3 regions of the Cupriavidus sp. DF5525 genome follow, and region 1 is predicted to be linked to each of the others. Evidence: predicted binding sites of a transcription regulator. Region 1 holds the regulator's gene; each other region holds the start of a gene.
What was found. Region 1 encodes FliA, which starts transcription of late flagellar genes. Its sites were predicted from a motif close to CTAAAGTTTNNNNNNNNNNNGCCGNTA; they were not measured.
Positions count from the first base shown of each region.

Region 2: a site for FliA is predicted at 1,932-1,958, ahead of kleA (stable inheritance protein KleA). Genes of this name have one in related genera too.
Region 3: a site for FliA is predicted at 5,519-5,545, ahead of ABNX08_RS04645 (DUF342 domain-containing protein). Genes of this name have one in related genera too.

Region 1 is NZ_CP168266.1:2,673,621-2,680,927, forward strand. It holds gene flhA (flagellar biosynthesis protein FlhA) at 1-1,599, shown strand, start outside; gene flhF (flagellar biosynthesis protein FlhF) at 1,610-3,949, shown strand; gene ABNX08_RS33415 (flagellar synthesis regulator MotR) at 3,961-4,755, shown strand; gene ABNX08_RS33420 (RNA polymerase sigma factor FliA) at 4,852-5,568, shown strand; gene ABNX08_RS33425 (flagellar protein FlhE) at 5,607-6,005, shown strand; gene ABNX08_RS33430 (IS4 family transposase) at 6,151-7,307, shown strand, end outside.
Region 2 is NZ_CP168268.1:35,697-43,003, reverse strand. It holds gene ABNX08_RS42800 (antirestriction protein) at 1-151, shown strand, start outside; gene ABNX08_RS42795 (hypothetical protein) at 196-414, shown strand; gene ABNX08_RS42790 (hypothetical protein) at 426-1,634, shown strand; gene korC (transcriptional repressor KorC) at 1,651-1,908, shown strand; gene kleA (stable inheritance protein KleA) at 2,066-2,302, shown strand; gene kleE (KleE stable inheritance protein) at 2,511-2,837, shown strand; gene ABNX08_RS42770 (DUF2761 domain-containing protein) at 2,839-3,168, shown strand; gene ABNX08_RS42765 (transcriptional regulator KorA) at 3,275-3,583, shown strand; gene ABNX08_RS42760 (ParA family protein) at 3,580-4,344, shown strand; gene ABNX08_RS42755 (ParB/RepB/Spo0J family partition protein) at 4,341-5,390, shown strand; gene ABNX08_RS42750 (DNA-binding protein) at 5,569-6,600, shown strand; gene kfrB (IncP plasmid survival protein KfrB) at 6,771-7,118, shown strand; gene kfrC (IncP plasmid survival protein KfrC) at 7,147-7,307, shown strand, end outside.
Region 3 is NZ_CP168265.1:964,204-971,510, reverse strand. It holds gene ppk2 (polyphosphate kinase 2) at 1-430, opposite strand, end outside; gene ABNX08_RS04660 (FAD-binding oxidoreductase) at 547-1,935, opposite strand; gene ABNX08_RS04655 (CapA family protein) at 2,156-3,268, shown strand; gene ABNX08_RS04650 (hypothetical protein) at 3,340-3,495, opposite strand; gene ABNX08_RS04645 (DUF342 domain-containing protein) at 3,787-5,400, opposite strand; gene ABNX08_RS04640 (SAM-dependent methyltransferase) at 5,697-6,530, shown strand; gene ABNX08_RS04635 (DUF1415 domain-containing protein) at 6,531-7,106, opposite strand; gene ABNX08_RS04630 (TIGR03862 family flavoprotein) at 7,199-7,307, shown strand, end outside.

The sequences.
Region 1 (7,307 bases):
GGCAAGCAGATGTCGATCGATGCCGACCTGAACGCCGGCCTGATCGACGAAGCGGCCGCCAAGAAGCGCCGAGCGGAAGTGGCGCAGGAATCCGACTTCTACGGTGCCATGGACGGTGCCAGCAAGTTTGTGCGCGGCGACGCCGTGGCGGGCCTGCTGATCATGTTCATCAACGTCGCCGCCGGCATGGTGGTGGGCATGGTGCAGCACGACCTGGACTTCGGCACCGCCGTGCACAACTACACGCTGCTGACCATCGGCGACGGCCTGGTGGCGCAGATCCCGGCGCTGGTGATCTCCACCGCCGCCGGCGTGATCGTGTCGCGCGTCTCGAACGAGCAGGACGTGGGCGAGCAGCTCACCGGCCAGCTCTTCGCCAACCCGCGCGTGCTGTACCTGACCGCCGGCATCATCGGCCTGATGGGCATCATCCCCGGCATGCCGCACTTCGCCTTCCTGCTGCTGGCGGGCGTGCTGGTGTGGATGGGCCGCTATATGTCGCGCCGCGCAGCCACGCAGGAACAGCTCAAGCAGCGCGAGGAACGCGCGCCGGCAGTGGCGCAGGAATCGACCGAGGCAAGCTGGGACGACGTCACGCTGGTCGATCCGCTCGGCATGGAAGTGGGCTACCGCCTGATCACGCTGGTGGACCGCGCGCAGGACGGCGAGCTGCTGGGCCGCATCAAGAGCATCCGCAAGAAGGTGGCGCAGGAAATCGGCTTCCTGGTGCCGGTAGTGCATATCCGCGACAACCTGGAACTCAAGCCCAACGCCTACCGCATTACGCTCAAGGGCGTGGAGATCGGCCGCGGCGAAGCCATGCCGGGCCAGTGGATGGCGATCAACCCCGGCCAGGTCAGTGGCATGCTGCCGGGCGCGGCCACGCGCGACCCGGCCTTCGGCCTGCCGGCGGTATGGATCGACGCGGGCATCAAGGAACAGGCGCAGTCGTACGGCTACACCGTGGTCGATGCCAGCACGGTGGTGGCCACGCACCTGAACCACCTGATCCACATGCATGCGGCCGAACTACTGGGCCGCCAGGAAGTGCAGGCGCTGCTGGACCGCATCGCCAAGGACTCGCCCAAGCTCACCGAAGACCTGGTGCCCAAGACCATCACGCTGACGGCTCTGCAGAAGATCCTGCAGAACCTGCTGGACGAAGGCGTGCCCATCCGAGACATGCGCACCATCCTCGACGTGGTGGCCGAGCACGCCCCCAAGGTCAGCGATCCCAACGAGCTGACCGCGATGGTGCGCGTGGCGCTGGGCCGCGCGATCACGCAGCAGCTGTTCCCGAACAACGCCGACCTGCAGGTGATCGGCCTGGATGCCGGCCTGGAGCGCGTGCTGTCGCAGGCGCTGACCAACGGCGGCGGCATCGAGCCGGGCCTGGCCGACGCACTGCTGCAGCAGACCCAGGGCGCGGTCACGCGGCAGGAACAGATGGGGCTGGACCCGGTGCTGCTGGTGCCGTCGCAACTGCGTCCGCTGATGGCGCGCTTCCTGCGCCGCACGATGCCGCAGCTGAGGGTGTTGTCGCATTCCGAAGTGCCTGACAACCGCAATATCCGCATCACCGCAATGATCGGCGCGTGAGGAGCAAGAGATGAGCGTAGCCAAATTCGTCGCGGCCAACGGCCGTGAAGCCATGCGCAAGGTGCGCGAAGCCATGGGCCCGGATGCCGTGGTGCTGTCCAACCGCACCGTGGAAGGCGGCGTCGAGATCGTCGCCATGCGCGATACCGATCTTGGCAGTGTGTCCGCCACGGCGCAGGTCTATGTGCCGCCCGCACCGGTGGTCGAGCCCGTCGCCATCGGCGACCTGCGCGGCGAACTGCAGTCGATGCGCGCGATGCTCGAGCGACAGCTGGCCGGCATCAGCCCTGCCGCGGGCGCGGCCGCCCACGGCGTTGCCGCCAGCGACCCGCTGCGCGAGTCGCTGTTCGAGTGGATGGTCGGCGCCGGCTTCTCCGGGCAACTGGCGCGCATGCTGCTGGCACGGCTGCCGCTCGGCTACGACCGGCCGGCAGCGATGACGTGGATCCGCACTGAACTGGCCAGCAAGGTGCCGGTGGTGGGCGATGAAGACAGCCTGTTTGCGCAAGGCGGCGTGCTGGCGCTGATCGGACCCACCGGCGTGGGCAAGACCACCACCACCGCCAAGCTGGCAGCGCGCTTCGTGCTGCGCCACGGCGCCGACAAGCTGGCGCTGCTGACGACCGACAGCTTCCGCATCGGCGCGCACGAACAGCTGCGCATCTACGGCGACATCCTGGGCGTGCCGGTGCATGCGGTGAAGGACGCCGCCGACCTGCGCTTTGCGCTGGCGGCGATGAAGGACAAGCACCTGGTCATCATCGACACCGTCGGCATGAGCCAGCGCGACCGCAGCCTGTCCGAGCAGATCGCCATGCTGGCCGGCGTGCCCGCGCCGGTGCAGCGCGTGCTGCTGCTCAATGGCGCCAGCCACGGCGATACCCTCAATGAAGTGGTGCACGCCTACCGTCATGACACCGCGCCGGAAAGCGGTGGCATCGACGGCTGCATCATCAGCAAGCTCGATGAAGCCACGCACCTGGGCTCGGTGCTGGACGTGGTGATCCGCCACCGCCTGCCGGTGTTCTATGCCTCTACCGGCCAGCGCGTGCCGGAGCACCTGGAACTCGCCAGCAGCACCGCACTGGTGGAGCGCGCTTTCCTCACGCCGCGCCGCGGCTCGGTGTTTGCCGATGCCGATGCGGCGCGCCGCCGCCAGGCCGCTGGCGATGATGCCGTGCAGTCGAAGGGCGGCGCCGACGATGTGCTGCGCTCGCTGACCGACAGCGCCGACGCGCTCGGCCAGTGCGTGACTGAACTCAACAGCTCGGGCCTCGGCTTCGACCTCGCCCGCTCGCTGTGGCAACAGCGCGGCGCCGATGCACCGGCCCTGCGCACGATGGCGCAGCAGGTGCGCGAAGCGGTGTGCCGCGACGTCAACCGCCTGTGCGACCAGTACGTGCTGGCGCTCGCCACCACGCTGCAAGTGAATGTTCCGGGCCGCCGCGCGCCCCAGCCGATGCAGCACACGCTGTGGCTGGCTGACCGCGACGGCACGCCGCTGGCGGCCACGGTGACGGCCACGGGCCGCGCCGGCCAGCCGCTCGGCGAAGCCGATGCGGAAGCCGCCAACCTGCGCGCCGCCATGAGTGCCGCGCGCAAGGTCGTCAACCTGCTTGAAGCGGTACCGTCCGCCGCCACGCTGGCGCGCTGGCAGCAAGCCGGCGAGCGTTGGGTCGCCAATGCGCGCAAGACCGCGCGCGTAATCAGCGCCGGCGCCGCGTGGAAGCTCGATGCACTGGCCGACACGCTCACCTTCCACGCCGTGGGCGATGCCACCGTGCGCGAGCGCGATGCCGTGCGCTGGCTGGCCAGCGCCGACGTGCGCCTGCCGGAAAGCCCGGTACGCGGCAAGGGCGCGCCCGAAGGCGGCATCGACGCCTGCCTGGTGGTAGCGCGCCTGGTCGACCGCGCGGCCGGCGAACTGCTCGAGACCCGCTACCTGCTGTGCGATCCGGCGCTGGCGCAAGACGCCGCACAGGTCGCGCGCTGGGCGCCGTGGACCGATACCGCCGATGCGCGCCTGCGCACGCTGCGCCATGCCGCCGACCACTTCGCGCAGGATGCGGAAGCCGGCCACGCCGCCGGCGCCGCGCTGGCGGCGCTGCAACTGGGCCTGTCGGTGCTGCGCCTGGAACACGCGCCGACCGCCACCGCACCCGCCTTCCTCGCACGCCTGGCGGGCCGCACCGCGCGCCAGGGTGCGCCGGTGGCCGGCACGGTGCTCAACGAAGGCATGGGCCGCATGCTGGCGCTGCTCGACGTGCTGGAGAACTACCCGGGCCGCGGCGCTGCCACGTCGGCCGCTGGTATCAACACGAACGCCGACGCGATGGGGGTCCTGCAGTGAGCGCACTCGCCATGGACCAGGCTGAAAGCCTGCGCCGGATGCTGGCCCCGCGCACGACCCGCCGCATCGCCGTGGTCGCCAGCGAGCGCGGCGCCGGTGCCACCACGGTGGCACTGGGGCTGTCGCATGCGCTGGCGATGCAGGGCGAACGCGTGCTGCTGCTCGACGAAGACCCGGCTACGGCGCGCGCGACGCGCTTGGCCGGCGCCGCCCCGGCAGGGACCCTCGCCGACGTGCAGGACGGGCGCATGCCGCTGGAAGCCGCCGCGGGCGCGGGTACCAGCGCTGCAGTATCGCTGCTGCCGGCGGGCCGGCAGCGCGCCAGCCTGGACTTGCCGGCGTCGGCGCTGGCCGCCTTTCGCAGCGTGCTGGTCGATGCGGCAGCCGATGCCGACGGTGGGCTGTCGCCATTCGCGGGCGGTGCGCACAACGTGCTGATCGTGATGCGCCCGGAGCTGGCGTCGATCACCGCCGCGTACGCCTGCATCAAGCGCCTGCATCACCTGTACGCATGGCGGCGCTTCCACCTGATCGTCAACATGGCGGCGACCGAAGCCGCCGTGCAGGCGATCATGCGCAACCTGGCGCGCACCGCCGGCCAGTACCTGGGCGTAGAGGCGATCTGCGCGGGCTGGCTGCCGGCCGATCCGCTGGTGGCCCGTGGCTTGCAACTGGGGCGCTGCGTGGTCGAAGCCTTTCCGGCCGCGCCCGCCACCACCGCGCTGCGCCGCACCGCCGGCAGTATCGGCGGCTGGCCGCTGCGCGCCGATACGCCCGCACCTGCCGCGGCGCCCGCGATGGCCTGAGCCCGCCCCATGCCAACCAACCGAACCGGACCCTGAGCCAGCCGGCCGCCATATGGCGTGCCGGTCCAGCAATCCAGCATCCACGAGAATTGCACCATGTACACGATCCAGGGAAAGCTCGAACAGGCCGATGTGGTCAAGGCGCACGCACAGCTGGTGCGGCGCATCGCCCTGCAACTCGCCGCCAAGCTGCCCGCCAGCGTGCAGATCGACGACCTGATCCAGGCCGGCATGATCGGCCTGCTCGACGCTGCCAAGCGCTATGAAGACACGCACGGCGCGCGCTTCGAGACCTATGCCAGCCAGCGCATCCGCGGTGCCATGCTCGACGAGGTGCGCGCCAACGACTGGCAGTCGCGCAGCCTGCGCCAGTTCACGCGCCGCATCGAACGCAACCAGCGCGGGCTGGAGCAGAAGCTCGGGCGCACGCCGCTGGACTCCGAAGTGGCCGAGGCCATGGAGATGGGGCTAAACGAATACCAGCAACTGCTCAACGAAGTCTATGGTTGCCAGTTGTTGCATTACGAGGATTTCGAACGCTCTGGCGAAGAAGACTTCCTCGATCGCCATCTCGGCGGCAGCGATGACGGCAACCCGCTGACCGTGCTGATGGAAAGCGGCATGCGCGAAGCGCTGATCCGCGCCATCGATCGCCTGCCTGAGCGCGAGAAGCTGGTGCTGTCGCTGTGTTACGACCAGGAGCTGAACCTGCGCGAGATCGGCGCGGTGCTCGATGTGACCGAGTCGCGCGTGTGCCAGATCCGCGGGCAGGCGATTACGCGGTTGCGGAACCAGTTGCGCGGGATGTTGTGATGCGGGTGTTGGTCGGCGCCGTGCGCGGCGCTTGCTTGATGCTTGCCGCAGTGTCGTGTTGCGCATGGGCTGCGCAGGATGGCGGAACCCGTCATGCGTGGATCGGTTCGGTCAATGGCCCCGCGCTATACGGCCGCGGGCAGCGTGTAGTGTCGCCGCCGATCCAACCCACCGGGGTGTTACCCCAGTCCGAAGGCGTCATTACTTCCGTGCGCTGGCGCTACAGCTTTGCCAAGACGCCACCTGTGGAACTGCAGGCGTATCTCTGCAATGCGCAGCGCTGCGTGTTGCTGCCGCAGGCCGAAGGGAAGACGGATGCGTTCTCCGGGGATGACGCGACCAAGGGTTTTGTGTTTGCGTTCCGGGTGCCGGGGCAGGGGGGCCTGGTGCCGGTGTTGCAGGGCAAGAGTAATGAGGTCGTGGTGGGGTTTCGGTAGACCTTGATACCGAAGTGCGGCGTCAATTTTGCCGTTGTGGGACTCCCCTCTCCCCCTGAGGGGCTTGCCTTTACCCACATCTCGATAGGAAAGGTTGTAAACCGGATTGGACGGTGTTAACTTCGGGTGAAGTTGACAATCAGTGGTGGCAATTTTGCCTGATACGGAAGATCTGGAAGACTGGGCCAGCGACGAATTCGGTGGCGCTCAGTTGGGCGATGCACGTCGCACGCAGCGCCTTGTGGCATTGGCGCGCGGACTGGCGCAAAAAGCCCATGTTTCGTTCCCGCAGGCCTTGAGTGGTGCCCAACTCAAGGCGGCATATCGCTTCTTTGATAATGAGGCGGTCGACCCGGACGGAATACTGGCGAGCCACGTCGTTCAAACCGTGGGTCGCATGCAGCAGGTGCCTGTCGTCCTGACGGTGCAGGACACCACGGAATTCAATCTGGCAAATTTGCCCGCGACTGAGGGACTTGGTCACGGCACGGGCGGCAATTTGCACGGATTCATGTTGCACAGCGTGCTGGCGGTGACGCCTGAGGGCCTGCCACTGGGCGTGTTGAGCATGAAGACGTGGGTGCGTGCGCCGCAAGCATCGGGCAAGGCCAGGCAGCGCCGGGCGCTGTCCATTCGCGAGAAGGAAAGCGTGAAGTGGCTGGAGGGGCTGGAATGCCTTGAGCCGCTCAAGATGCAGTGTCCGGACACGCACCTTGTTGCCGTCAGCGATCGCGAGGGCGATGTGTATGACGTGTTTCTGGCGCCGCGCCCAGCGGGGGTGGACTGGTTGGTGCGGGCCGCCTGGAATCGGGGCGTGGACCACCCAGAGAAGTATCTGTGGGAGACGGTTGCCGCGGCTCCTGTACTTGGGGAGACCGTACTGCACGTGCCCAGGTCCGGCGCCAGGCAGGCACGTAGTGCCCGACTGGCTTTGCGCTGTGTGCCGGTCCAACTGCGAGCGCCGCGCAGCCGCGGTGCAGAGGGGCTACCGAGTCTCGAAGTGTTTGCCATTCACGCGCTGGAAATCGAGCCGCCCGAAGGCGTTGAGCCGCTCGAATGGATGTTGCTCAGTTCGATGCCCACCCAAACGCTGGAAGATGTGCTCGAACGGCTGAGCTGGTACGCCCGGCGCTGGACCATTGAATCCTGGCATCGTGTCCTGAAAAGTGGCTGCCAGATCGAGGCCCGGCAGTTCGGGACGCTGGAGCGGTTCCTGCGGGCCACGGCGCTGTTCGCCGTGATCGGCTGGCGCATTATGTACGCGACCATGCTGGGCCGGCTCGAAGCCGATATCCCTTGCTC
Region 2 (7,307 bases), on a different replicon from region 1:
CATTGTCGCAACCCTGTTCGCGCTGGGTCAGCTCGCGGCCGAGGCCGCCGACACGGACGCCGGCGATGCCCTGATCGACCGCTATCACTTCCTGCGCGGCTTCGCAGCCAGCCACGCCGAGGCGGCCGCGATCTACCGGGCTATTGACTGATGAGGGGCGGCCCCGGCTTCGGCCGGGGCTTCCAGGAGGCGACCATGACCAGGAACAACGCTCCCCAGGCACCGACGAACAGCTACGCGACGGACGGCAAGTGCCACAACGCCGAGCCGGGCACCTACGGCCACGAATGCGGCAAGCCGGCCGCATGGATCGGCACGAACCACAAGGGGTTCAGCTCGGGATTCTGCGACGACTGCAAGCGCCACGGCTACGAAGCCCGCGACGTGATCGCGTGGCGGCGTGCTGACACTTGAGGGGCCGGCCGATGGCGAAGAAACGCAAGACGCCGGCCCAGCCGGGCCAGGACTGGAACGCGCCGGCGGCCGAGCTGCTGGCCGAGCTGCCCACCGACCGCGACGAGCTGCTGGCCGCCGCCGTGGCGGCCGTGGTGGAGATCGACGCGGCGATCATGCGCGGTGACGGTGCGGCCGCCGAGGCGGCCAGCGACCGATACGAGGCCGTCATCTGGAAGATGAACGGCGGAACGCACGTGGGCAGCATGGCCGACCACGACGCGCCCGGCCAGGTCATCGAGCGCCATTGCGCGGCGGTGCCTGGCGACGTGCCCTTGTGGGGCCAGCGCGGCCAGTTCCTGGTCGCGGATGGCGACATGCGCGCCCTGGTGGAGTACGAGGCCGGCTACGGCGGGCCGCTGGGTGCCCACTTCCAGTTCCACGTCATCGACCTGGACAGGCCGTTTATCTCCGAAACGGGCTACCGCTCGCACTTCGACACGGCGCAGGGCTGCATGACGGTGGACGAGGTTGCGCGCGGCATCCTGGCTGCGCAGCGAGCCGAGAAGAAGCGCCCGGTGATGGTCGAGGCCAGCTACCGCGACCGCCTGGCCGATGCTCCCCTGCCCGCTTGGCTGGCCGGCTTGGAGCCGCCGGCGCGGCGCGCACCGGCGACCGTCCTGGTGCCGCCGGGGTTCGTCCTGGTCGATGTGGTGCTGCCCTCGCATCGGGCCTTCATCGCCAGGCGCTGGGCGGCCGAGGCCGCGACCAGGATCAAGGCGGCCAGGGCCGCCGGGTTGGACGCCAAGGGAAAAATCACCGGCGCAGGCCCGGAGCGAGATCCCGCATCGCCAGAAACGACGATGACCTGCAGCATCGTCAAAGCCGACGATGCCGAGCCGGGCGAGGGCGGGCCTGTATCGCCGGAAACAACGATGCCGCGAGCGAGCGCGGCAACCTGCAGCATCGCCAGGAATGGCGATGGAGGCCCGGCCGACCTGGTGGAGTTCAAGCCCGGCCAGCGGTGCGAGATCGTGAGCGTCCATCACCCGGTTTTCGACCGCTACATCGGCAAGCGCATCATCATCGTGAAGGTGCATCCCGACACCCGCCAGGTGTGGGCGCACGACGACAGGCCGGTAACGTACAAGACCAATCGCGCAGGCCGGCGCGTGGTCGATTCAGACCCGAGCTGCATCCAGTCGATCTACGGCTTCGACCAGTTGCGGCTTATCACTTGACCAGGAGAACGAACGAATGACGAACGACGCCAATATCCGGCTGGAGTGCTTGAAGCCGGCCGAACGCTGGGCGCAACCGACCGGCGAGGAAGTCCGAGAGGTGCTGCGCCTGGCCGGGTTCAGCGGCAGCAAGGCCGCGAAGGCGCTGGGGCTGGGCGCGAAGGGCGACCGCACGATCCGCCGCTGGATCGGCGAGGACACCCCGATTCCCTATGCGGCATGGGCGATCCTGTGCGACCAGGCCGGGCTGGGCGTGATCTGGAAAGAGGATTGACGCCAAGGGAAAGGTTTTAGCGGCTAAAGTTTAGCCTTCGGATTCCGGTAAAGCGAAAAAAGTTTAGCTAAAGTGCTTGACAGGTTAGGGCATTTTGCCCTAATATAGCACTTGAAGGCCGGGCACATTGCCCAGGTCAACTACCGGAGAAAGTCCGATGAGCGACAACAAGATTATGCCCTGGATTGACGAGCTGGAGGGCGCGGCAGCGACCGACTTCCCGGCCCGCCGTGACGAGATCGCGGCCATGATGGCCGAGGCGGCCGAGCTGGTGTGCAAAGCCGAGGAACTGCGCGGCAAGGCGTACTTCGCCGGATGCTCCCTGGAGGGGCAGGCCAAGGGCCATTGGTCGATGGAAGCCGTCGAGCAGGCCAAGCGCCGGGCCGGCTGGTAAGAGCACATGGCCCGGTCGGCAACGGCCGGGCCTATCGAGGACGCCAAGAAGGAGTATTGCGTGAGCCGAGGCAAGATCAAGGGCGGCCCCAGGTGGAGGAACGCCCCGGAGTGATCCGGGGCGCTTGGCCTGGTGCTGGCACACCGTAACCATGCTTCCGAGTGGGAGCACCCAGCATTCAACACGTAAGCGCGTGGAGGGTCAAGCTATGTCCAACATCATCAAGTTCCCCAAGGAGATCGAGCAGCCCGCCGCGCCCGCGCCGGTGGAGCCTGCCGCCGCGTCTGCTGCCCCCAACAAGGCCCCCGGTGCTGGCCTGCTGGCCGGCCTGGTCAAGTTCGTATGGGTGGCGACCGTGCTGGTCTGGCCGATCCTCAAGTGGGTGCTGTCGATTGCCACCTTCTTCCAGTTCGTGCGGATGCTCTACCACTGGAACACGCCTGGCGTGTATGCCGGTTGGTCGTTCCTGGCGTACTTCGCGGTGCTGACCGCGATCACCTACTTCGTTTCGATCTACAAGCCGAAGGGGCTTTGACATGAAAAAACAGACCCTACCCTACCCGCCGGGATTCGTGGAGCCGAACACCGGCCGGGTGGCCGTCCTGGTGCGCGAGTACGCGGCCAGCGACTTGAACGGCGATGCGCCGGCCTATTGGTACAGCGCGCAATCCGAGGAATGGGGCCTTGACCCCTGGCGACTGGTGGAAGGCGTCGATCCGCACACCGCCGGCGGTCAGTTCGACGTGTGCTTTGCCAACGGTTCGAGCCGCACGGTCGGCCCGCTGATGACGTTCTTCATGAGTGCCGCTGACGCGGCCAGGTTGAACGCCAAGAAAGAAGATCACGCGCCCATTTTTAGCCGCTAAAACGCTTGACGCGGGCGGCGAGTTTAGCTAAACTTCTGCACATGGTCGGCGGCTGGCACCGCCTTTTGTTCAACAACCGGGTGTGGAGTTTATATGGGTGTTCTCCATGAAGAAACGGCTAACCGAAGCCCAATTCCAGGCGGCGATCAAGGGCCTGGAGATCGGGCAACAGACCATCGACATAGCGCGCGGCGTGCTGGTCGATGGAAGGCCCCAGGCCGAGTTTGTGGCCTCGCTGGGGCTGACCAAGGGGGCGGTATCGCAAGCGGTCAGCCGCGTGTGGGCAGTGGCGGGGGAAGTGCTCCCGCAGGGCTTCGAGCGGGTGACGGCGGTACTGCCGGAGCATCAAGCGTTCATCGTCAAGCGTTGGGAAGCCGACGCCAAGGGAAAGAGGAAACAGGAACCCAACTCATGAAAACACTGGTCACGGCAATTCAGAAAGGCGGTCAAGGCAAGACGTTCGCAACCTGCCACCTGGCGTTCGACTTCCAGGAGCGCGGCCTTCGGGTTGCAGTGATCGACCTGGACACCCAGGGCAATGCGAGCTGGACGCTGGCCGGCCACGACTCGGGCTATCCCGCCAGTCGCATGTTCACCGCCGGCGGCGACGAGCTGCGCGCCTGGTTCGCTGACCGGGAGGATGACGGCCTGGCGCTGATCGCGGCAGACGCCAACCTGGCGAACCTGGACAAGATGGAGCTTTCCCAGGCGGCCGCCGCGCTGCGGGCCAGTGTGGCCGCGCTGGGCGAGTTCTTCGACGTGTGCCTGATCGACACGGCCCCCTCCCTTGGCGTCGCCATGACGGCGGCCGTGCTGACGGCCGACTACATGCTGTCGCCCATCGAAATGGAGGCGTACAGCTTGCAGGGCATGAAGAAGATGGTCGCGGTCATCAGCAACCTGCGCAAGCAGAACCCCAAGCTGCGCTTCCTCGGCATGGTGCCGAACAAGGTGGACGCGCGGAAGCCGCGCCACGTCAACAACCTGGCGACGTTGCAGCAGGCATACCCGCAGCTCATCTTGCCGTTCAGCATCGGCGCGCGTGACAGCATCGCCGAGGCGCTGGGCGAGCAGATGCCGGTGTGGAAGATCAAGAAGACCGCCGCGCGGAAGGCCACCCAGGAGGTGCGTGCGCTGGCGGATTACGTGTTCACGAAGATGGAGATCGCGCAATGAGCGCCAAGACCAACGCCAAGAAGAAGGAGCAGGACAAGCCGCAATCGTCCGGGCTGGGCCTGGACGGGCTGGGCGACCTGGCCGGCCTGCTGAACGAGCAGCCGGCGGCCAACGCCGGCGGCGCAGGCCCGCAGGAGCTGCCGCTTGACCTGATCGACGAAGACCCGCACCAGCCGCGCACGGCCGACAACCCCGGCTTCTCGCCGGAGAGCATCGCGGAGATCGGCGAGACGATCAAAGCGCGCGGCGTGAAGTCGCCCATCAGCGTGCGCGAGAACCCGGACGCACCGGGGCGCTACCTCATCAACCACGGCGCGCGGCGCTATCGCGGCTCGAAGTGGGCGCACAAGACCACGATCCCGGCCTTCATCGACAACGACTACAACGAGGCCGACCAGGTTATCGAGAACCTGCAACGCAACGAGCTGACGGCGCGTGAGATCGCCGACTTCATCGGCCGCGAGCTGGCGAAGGGCAAGAAGAAGGGCGAGATCGCCAAGGAGATCGGCAAGTCGCCGGCCTTCGTCACGCAGCACGTCACGCTGCTGGACTTGCCCGAACCCATTGCCGAGGCGTTCAATAGCGGCCGGGGCAAGGACGTGACTGTCATCAACGAGCTGGTGACGGCCTACAAGAAGAACCCCGACGAGGTGGCCGCCTGGCTGGCCGACGACAGCCAGGAGCTGACGCGCGGCTCGGTGAAGCTGCTGCGCGAGTTCCTGGAGGACAAGCGCAGTCACGAGGACGGCGACCGTGATCCCAACACCGTCGATGCGCTGACCGGCAAGACCGACGCCGAGGCCGGCGACGGCGAGCAGGGGCCGCAGGATGATGACGCCAAGGGGAAGAAGGAGCCGAAGGAGGCCGACCCCGACAAGCTCAAGAAGGCCATCATCCAGGTCAAGCACGACGACCGGCCGGCACGGCTGATCCTCAACCGCCGGCCCCCGGCCGAGGGCTGGGCCTGGCTCAAATACGAGGATGACGGCCAGGAGTTCGAGGCCGACCTTGGCACCGTGCAGCTTGTCGCGCTGCTGGAGGGCTGACACGCCCAGCGCCGGGCATCGCCGACCACCGACCCCCACCCATCGCCCCGCCATCGAGCGGGGCTTTTTTTGCCCGCGTTTTAGCCGCTAAAAAAAGTTCAGCTAAACCGCTTGCGTAGTGTTGTATGTTGTAGTATGCTTCACGCTACAACATACAACCGGCCAAAGGAGGCCCGACATGGCGATCTCGAAGGAGCAGATATTTGCGGTGGCCGACGAACTGGACGCGGCCGGCCAGAACCCCACGCTGGCGAACGTGCGCAAGCAGCTCGGCAGCGGCAGCTTCACCACCATCAGCGAGGCGATGAACGAGTGGCGCGCACGCAAGGCCAGCCAGGCCGCCCCGATCCGCGAGCCGGCACCGCAGGCGATCACTGACAAGCTGGCCGAGCTGGGCGGCGACTTGTGGGCCGTGGCGCTGGAAATGGCGAACAACCGCCTGGCCGCCGAGCGCGAGGCGCTGGAGGCCGTGCGCCAGGAGACGGAAGCAGCGCGCCAGGAAGCCGCAGAGCTGGCCGACCAGCTCACCGGCGAGCTGGACGAGGCCAAGGCCCGCATCGCGGCCCTGGAGGCCGTCGAGGCGGCCGCCAAGGGCGAGGCCGACGAGCTGCGCGGCAAGCTCGCGGCGACCAGCGAGCGCGCGGCCACGGCCGAGGCCAGGGCCGGCGAGCTGCGCACGGAGCTGGATCACGCCCATCAGGAAGCCCGCCAGGCGCGCGCAGAGCGCGACAAGGCCCAGGAGAGGGCCACGGCCAGCGCCGACCAGGTGGAGGCCCTGCGGGCCGACCTCGCGGCCGCGAACAGCCGTACCGCCGAGATCGAGCGCCGCGCCGGCGAGCTGCGTGCCGACCTGGAGCGGGCGAACCAGGCGACCGACCAGGCGCGCGCCGCTCAGGCCGAGCAGCGGAAGGCCACCGAGGCGGCCGCCGCCGAGCGCGACCAGGTGCGCGCGGAGCTGGTGAAGGTGCAGGCCAAGGCCGAGGCGGCCGAGCAGGCCCACCAGGAGCAGCGCAAGGCGATGGCGGCCGAGGCACACCGCCAGGCCGAGCGGCTGACCGCCGCCCAGGGCGAGCGCGACCAGGCGAAGCGCGACGCTGCCCAGGCCCGCGAGGAAGCGGCCGGGCTTCGCGGCCGGCTGGAGGCCCTGGAAACCGTCATGGCGCAAGGCCGGGCGGCCGATCCGACCAGCGGCGGACGCAAAAAGACCTGATAAATCGGTTGGTTTTCCTTAAAATTACCCTGGAACCCTGACAAAACGCACAACCCGGCCGCTGGGAAGAGCCGGCCTCGCTTTGCCGAGGTAGGCTTTTTTGTTGGAGCGCGGCTTGCATGGGGCCACCATCACCCTTTTGAGAACTACGGCAACCATAGGAGTGCCCGATGAAAGAACGCCTCTTGGTCATGAACGGTCAACGCATCGTTCAGGCCGAAAAGGACGGCGCTTGGACGAATCAGAAAGTAGACAAGGCGGGCGCGTTGAAGCCCGGCATCTACAACCTGTACACGGCCCAAGCGGCCGACAAGAAGCAGACCCACGCCGGCGTGATCGTTCATGCCGACGCCACCAACGTGTACCAGCAGATCGGCAAGAACTTTGTCATGCACGCTCGGTCAGATTTCGATAAAGTACCTGAAATTGGGAGCGCAAAGAGCATCAGCTACAACGCCCAGGGCAAGGCGGCAGTCGCCGCAGAGGCCCCGAAACTGACGCGGGGGCGCTCCATGTAGCTTTAGCGGCTAAAAAGGAGGCACGCCCTTGAAACGACTCACCATCCCCGGCAGCGGCACCGAGAGCCGCGCCACCAAGCCGGCCCGCGTCAGCGCGCCGGCCACCCTCGGCGGTGCCGCCTTCGGCGCTTCGCGCGAGGACACCGGAGCCGACTTGCTGGAGGCCGCCCAGGCGGCCGAGATCGAGCA
Region 3 (7,307 bases), on a different replicon from region 1:
GGTCGAACAGCACGATTTCGCCGGCGGCCGGCAGGTGTGCGGCGTAGCGCTGGAAATACCACTGCGTGCGCTCGCGGTCGTTGGGCGCTGGCAGTGCCGCCACGCGGCATACGCGCGGGTTGAGCCGCTGCGTGATGCGCTTGATCACGCCGCCCTTGCCGGCGGCGTCGCGCCCCTCGAACAGGATCACGATCTTGTGCCCGGTGGCGGCGACCCAGCTCTGCAGCCGCACCAGCTCGCCCTGCAGGCGGAACAGCTCGCGGAAATAGCGCCGGCGGCTGTCCTGCTCGGCCTCGTCGGACAGGTGCACCGGATCGCCGAAGGCCTCGCTGGCTTCGCGATCGTCCAGTTCCAGTTCGATCTCTTCGTCGTAGTAGTCGGCGACTTCATTGTGGATACGCCGCACAAGATCTGCCTCTCCCGGTCTCATCTGCTCTCCCTGTGGATACAACGCGGTCGCGGCAATGCTCGCATGCCAGTGTTGCAGCCGCGTGAAGGCGGGCGGGCCTGCCCCGGCAGGCCCGCCCTGCATGCAGGTTACGCCAGCTACGCCGAGGGGTTGATGTTGTGGTTATGACGGAACAGGTTGTCCGGGTCGTAGCGCCGCTTCACCTCGACCAGCCGGTCATAGTTGAGCCCGTACGCCGCGCCGACGCGGTCGACCTCTTCCTGGGTCAGAAAGTTGACGTAGACGCTGCCCAGTGCATAGGGCGTCGCCGCGCGGAACACTTCGCGTGCCCAGGCGATGCACCGGTCGTCGTCGGCAGGCGAATCCCAGCGCCCGTGCAGGTTCATGATGAACTTGGCGTCGCGGCTGGCATAAGCGGTCGCGTCCGGGGCCACGCGGTTGGTCTGGCCGCCCATCGCGCCGATAAAGACCTCGCACTGCGGGGACGGCAGCTTGCCGATCTGCTCGATCAGCATCGTGATCATGCCGTCGTCCAGGCCGGCAAAGTTATGCGACTTCCAGTAGTTGCGCGCGCCCGGCGTCAGCAATGGATCGAAGGCCTGCTGCCAGGCGGTGAATGGCATCGGGCCGACGTGCTCGCCGTAGGGCGTGCCAAGCTTGCGCAGCGGCTCGACCAGTTGGGGACCCTTGTCGGGCGGGCCGATATAGCAGATCGCCAGCGCCGCGATCGGCTTGCCGTGCGCCTCGGGAGGCAGGAACGGCAGCGGCGGCGCCTGGCGCAGCACCACCCATACGGTCAGCTCGTCCGGCATCGACTCGTACAGCTCGCGGTAGGCGGGGATCACGGCGGCCGCCTGCTCCAGCGGATAGACGATCAGGCCGCCATACACTTCCGGCCCCACCGGGTGCAGGCGGAACTCGAACATGGTCACCACGCCGAAGTTGCCGCCGCCACCGCGCAGCGCCCAGAACAGGTCGGCGTTCTCGTCGGCGCTGGCGCGCAGCAGCTTGCCGTCGGCAGTCACCACCTGCGCCGATACCAGGTTGTCGACCGTGGTGCCGAACTTGCGGCTGAGCCAGCCGAAGCCGCCGCCCAGCGTCAGCCCCGCGACGCCCGTGGTGGAGTTGATGCCCAGCGGCGTGGCCAGGCCGAAGGCCTGCGCTTCATGGTCGAAGTCGCGCAGCGTGGCGCCGGGCTCCACGTAGCCACGCTGCGCCTTGGGATCGACGCGCACGGACTTCATCTGCGACAGGTCGAGCACCATGCCGGCTTCGCAGATCGCCAGTCCGCCGATATTGTGGCCGCCGCCGCGTATCGCCAGCAGCACGCCGTTGTCGCGCGCGAAATTGACGGCGGCGATCACGTCGGCAGTGCCGGCGGCTCGCACGATCAGCGCCGGGTGGCGGTCGATCATCGCATTCCAGATGCTGCGGGCCTCGTCGTAGCCGGGGTCGGCCGGTTGCAGCAACTGCCCCCTCAGGCGGGACTTGAGTCCCTCGACAAGTTCGCTGGATAGCTGGGCCATGATGTGCCTCCCGATGCTGGTTGCGAATATCGGACGGCGCGCGGCGGATGGGGAAGTGATGACCACGAGGACCGATGACTTCACCATTTAAGGCGGGCACCGGATGAATGTAAACGTGTACTGGGTAGTGCGCGCGGCAAGTGCGGTACGGCGATCATGCCGCCATGCCGGCCTATCATGAATCGACGGCGCGCAATCGCAGCGCCTAACGAACAGCGCCATGAACCCTTCGACCTCACCTCCCCTATTCCTTTGCGGCGACGTGATGACCGGCCGCGGCATCGACCAGATCCTCGCGCATCCCAGCCAGCCGCTGCTGCACGAATCGTATGTGCATTCCGCGCTCGACTACGTGCACCTTGCCGAGCGCAAAGCCGGACCGATCGCGCGCCTCGCCGCGCCGGAATACCCGTGGGGCGTGGCGCTGGCGGAACTAGAAAGCCGCGCGGCGCGGCCGCGCATCGTCAATCTCGAAACCGCCATCACCACCAGCGACGACGCCTGGCCGGGCAAGTCGGTGCACTACCGGATGCATCCGGGCAATATCGCTTGCCTGCAGGCGGCGGGCATCGACTGCGCGGTACTGGCCAACAACCATGTGCTCGACTGGGGACGCGCAGGGCTGGACGATACGCTGGCAGCACTGGACGGGGCGCACATCGCGCATGCCGGCGCCGGCCCCGACGAGGCCTCCGCCGCACGTGCCGCGCTGTTGCCGCTGCCGGGCGGCGGCCGCGTGGTGGTGCTTGGCTTTGCGATGGAGAACGCCGGCACGCCGGCGGCGTGGCGCGCCAGTGCCGGGCATTCGGGCGTGAACCTGCTCGATGACTGGTCCGATGCTTCGCTTGAACGCATCGCGGCACAAGTGCGCGGCATCAGGCGGGCGGGCGACGTGGTAGTGATTTCAATCCACTGGGGACCGAACTGGGGCTACCGCATCGACCCGGCGCAACGCGCCTTCGCACGCGGCCTGGTGGGGCGCGCCGGCGCGGATATCGTCCACGGCCATTCCTCGCACCATCCGCTCGGCATCGAGCTGCATGCGGGCAAGCCGATCCTCTACGGCTGCGGCGACTTCATCAACGACTACGAAGGCATCGGCGGCTACGACGAGTACCGGCCCGACCTGGCGCTGATGGCCTTCGTCAGCTTCGATCGCGGCGGCCGCGCCGACCTGCGGCTGGTGCCGCTGCGCCGCAGCCATTTCCGGCTGCAATATGCGCGCGAAGTGGATATCGCGTGGCTGCTGGCGATGCTCGCGGACGAAGGGCGCGCGCTTGGCACAAGTTGCGAGCGCAGTGGCGTGCACGAGTTGCGCGTGTTCGCGGCGTGAGGCCTGCGCCAATGAAAAGCCCGCCGGCGAGGCGGGCTGACAACGTGTGGCCCCGCGCGCGAGGCCGTTTTCTAATGCCGGTGAATCATGTGATCGAACCAGGTCTTCACCGACTGCTCTTGTTGCTGCAGCAGCGTCGGGTTCTTTTCGCGCAGGACCCAGATGACGATCGCCGCACAGGCAACCAGGGCGATCAACACCAGCGCAGTGATCATTGTGGCAGCCATAGCAACCTCCTGTCGGTAGTGTGGTTGCACCTTCAGTGTAGGTCGGCTGGCAGGCGGTTGCAGGGACGCAGAAAGCAGGAAGGCCAGCCGTGCTGGCTGGCCTTCCGGTTATTCAAGTGCCACGTGTGTCGGTTCTGTGTAACGCTTCCACAGTTTGCTGATTCCGCTTCTGCATTCACTGCCCGACGCTAGCTCTTCTCGCCCATCCTGCGGCACCCCAGGACATAACTGCAGCATAGTACAAATCTCCGGGGAGGGAAGCGTCCAGAAGGCTTGCTATGCGGCGCCGGCTCAGGTCACCGCGATGCGGTCGTCGACGAGCCGGATCTGCCCGCCAGGCTTGTCTTCCATCACTTTGAGCACACGGCTGCCTACCTGCAGCGTAACGCCGCCGTGGATGCGGTGCGCGGCGTCGATCACGGCGTCGGCGGCGGGCTGCATCTGCTGGCCGAGTTCGGTCAGCCGCCCCTCCAGCTCGAACAGGTCGCGCGAGAGCTTGAACAGCGTCGCGCGCGCCTTCTCGCGCAGGTCGCCGACGGCTTTGTCCGGGTGCTGGGCGAAGAACGCCACCAGTTGCCTGACCTTGTTCTGCTCTTCCAGCAGCCGGCGGCGATCGCCTTCCAGCGCGGCGCGCTGCGCGTCGGCGTAGGGGTTCAGGCCGACCTGCACGCTGGTGGCGGTGCCGGCCGGGGCGCCCAGCACCGCGGCGCGCACGGCCAGCATGGCGCGGCTGCGGCCGCCGCTGATGCTGCCCTGCACGCCGGGGCCGCCCACCACGATGCGCTCGCCCGCGGCAACATCGCTCTGGCGGATGCCGCTGTCGACAGTGACCTCGGTACCGGCCTCGACCACGGCGTTCTCGATAAAGCGCGCCTTCACCGCGCCCTTGCAGCGCACGCTGGCGCGGCTGATACCGCCTTCGGTGTGTCTGGACTTGGCCTTGCCGATAATGCCGCCCTTGACCACGACGTTGCCGCCCGCCTCGACGTTGGCGGCCTCGATGGTGCCTTCGACCACCACGTCGCCGCTCACGCTTACCGACATGCCGGTACGGATATCGCCCGACACGCGCAGCGTGCCGTCGAACGCGACATTGCCGGAATGCAGGTCGACCGACTCCACCTGCACCACCGGGCTGACCGAGATGCCATAGACGCCGACCACAGGGGATCCTGCGATCACCGCGACCAGCAGGTTGGCATCGTCGGGATCGGCGGCCGCGCCGGTGAGGCCTTCTGCGAAGGGTGGATCCTCCACAGGATCTGCCGCGATGGGCTTGCCGAACACGTCCACGCCGTCGTTGCCGGGCACGGCCGGGATGCGGCGCATCAGCGGCGTGCCGGGGCTGAGCAGCAGCAGGTTGCCCAGGTCGCGCAGGTCGACCTTGGTGGCTTCGTCGTCGGCCTGCGCCGGCTTGCGCGGCTCAAGCAGGTTGACGAAGCGCGCCGGCTCGCCCTGGCGGGGTGCCACGCCGGCGGCGATGGTGCGCAGCTCGCAGGTGCCTTCGGCCAGTGCGGCATCCAATGCAAGGCTCTGGATCGGCGCCACCACGCCAAGGTCCGCCACGGCACGGCGGATGTCCTCCGCGGTGACCGGCCTTCCGCCTTCGGGCGGCATCAGCGTCAGCCGCACGGCCAGGCCGTCGCCGGTGATATCGAGTTCAAAAGCGCCGTCGATCAGCGCGCCGATGGTGGCGTCGATCTCATGCTCGGCGCGCTGGCATTGCGCCAGGAACTGCGCCACCGCGCGCGCTTCCAGCCGCGCGCCGGCCCAGCCCAGGCTGGCCAGGCATTGCTTGAGGCTGTCGTGATCCGGCGGTAACCTGCCGGGCTCCGGCGTGTAGCGCGCATGCACCTGCTCGCCTGGCTCCGTGAGCTCCAGGCGCAAACCTGACTCGTGAATCATGAGTCCCCCGACTGTTCTTGTGGAGAGGCAGCCCGCCACGGGCTGTTCCACATGGCAGTACCGCACTGCGGGACGGCCGGCCATGGCGCCGGCGCTCCGCTTGTTATCGATCTATGACCAACGGCAGAAGGGTCGCCAAACTTGAGCGCACAACATACCCTGCCGAGGTGGGGTCTGCGCCACCTGCGCCACCTGCGCCACCTGGGCCACCTGCGCCGGCGGGGCCCGGCGGGACTTTTGGGTAAACTGTCGGCATTCCAGGGCGCGCCGCGCCCTGCCAGCCTGTGCAGTCCCCCATGTCCAATACCCACGAAATCCGCCCCGGCCAGTCCATCGAGCTGCTCAAGGAACTCCATATCCTGACGCGCGACGGCAAGATGAACCAGGACAGCCGGCGCAAGCTCAAGCAGGTCTACCACCTGTTCCAGTTCATCGAACCGCTGCTGCAGGAGGTCAAGCAGGACCGCGGCCGCGTCACGCTGGCCGACCATGGCGCCGGCAAGTCCTACCTCGGCTTTATCCTGTATGACCTGTTTTTCAAGACGCTGCAGGACGACTCCCACATCTACGGCATCGAGACCCGCGAAGAGCTGGTGAAGACCTCGCAGGCGCTGGCCGCGCGGCTGGGTTTTCCGGGGATGTCGTTCCTGAACCTGTCGGTGGCGGATTCGATCACCTCGCCGGAGCTGCCGCCGAAGGTGGACGTGGTTACCGCGCTGCACGCGTGCAATACCGCGACCGACGACGCGATCCGCTTCGCGCTGGCCAAGCAGGCGCGGCATATCGTGCTGGTGCCGTGCTGCCAGGCGGAAGTCGCAAGCGTGCTGCGCAAGCACAAGGGCAAGCTGCTGGCCGGCAACCCGCTGACCGAGATCTGGCGCCATCCGCTGCATACGCGCGAGTTCGGCAGCCAGGTGACCAACGTGCTGCGCTGCCTGCAGCTCGAGGCGCACGGCTACCAGGTCAGCGTGACCGAGCTGGTGGGCTGGGAACACTCGATGAAGAACGAGCTGATCATCGCGCAATACAAGGACCTGCCGCGCCGGCGCCCGGCCGAGCGGCTCGAGGACGTGCTGGAACAACTCGGGCTGGAGGAGATGCGCGAGCGCTTCTTCACCACACCGGCGTAATCAGCCTTTCCGCGGCTCGTCCTCGCCCGCCATCCAGCGCTGCCAGCCGGCATGGCCGAGGCGGCGCATGGTGGCCTGGTTGCGCGCGTAGATATCCGCCGCATCCGGGAACGCCGCCACCGCGCGCGCGATGCTGTCTTCGCGCAGCAGGTGCAGAATCGGATACGGGGCGCGGTTGGTGTAGTTCTCGATATCGTCCGGCTCGGTGCCCGCGAACTGGTAGTGCGGATGGAAGCTGGCGATCTGCAGCGTGCCTTCCAGGCCGAGGCTGCCGAGCAGGCGCTCGGCGAAATACAGCAGGTCGTTGAAGTCGAGGAAGTCCGCCACCGCATCCGGCAGGATCAGCAGCGTCGTGTCGATCTGCGCAGGGTCGGCTGCCTCCAGCAGGCGCAGTTCGCGTTCCAGGTCGTCCATCACATCCGGCGCTTCCGTGGCCGTGCTGACCACGTAGCGGACCTGTTCCTTCACATACACGCTTTTGGCGAACGGGCACAGATTGAGCCCGATCACGGCGCGCTCCAGCCAGTGGCGGGTGGCGGCAATGACGGTGTCTGCGGAGGTGGCGGCGGAAGACATGATGGCAATACTCGGGGAAACCGTCATTCTAGCGCTGCCGCAGGCTCTATAATCCGCGGCGGAAACACCCTCGCCGTCCCTTGAGCTTCCCCATGCCCTCTTCCCTCAACCCTTCCCTGCACAGCACCAGTACCGACGTTGCCATCATCGGCGGCGGCCCGGCCGGGCTGATGGCCGCCGAAGTGCTGGCGGCACAGGGTG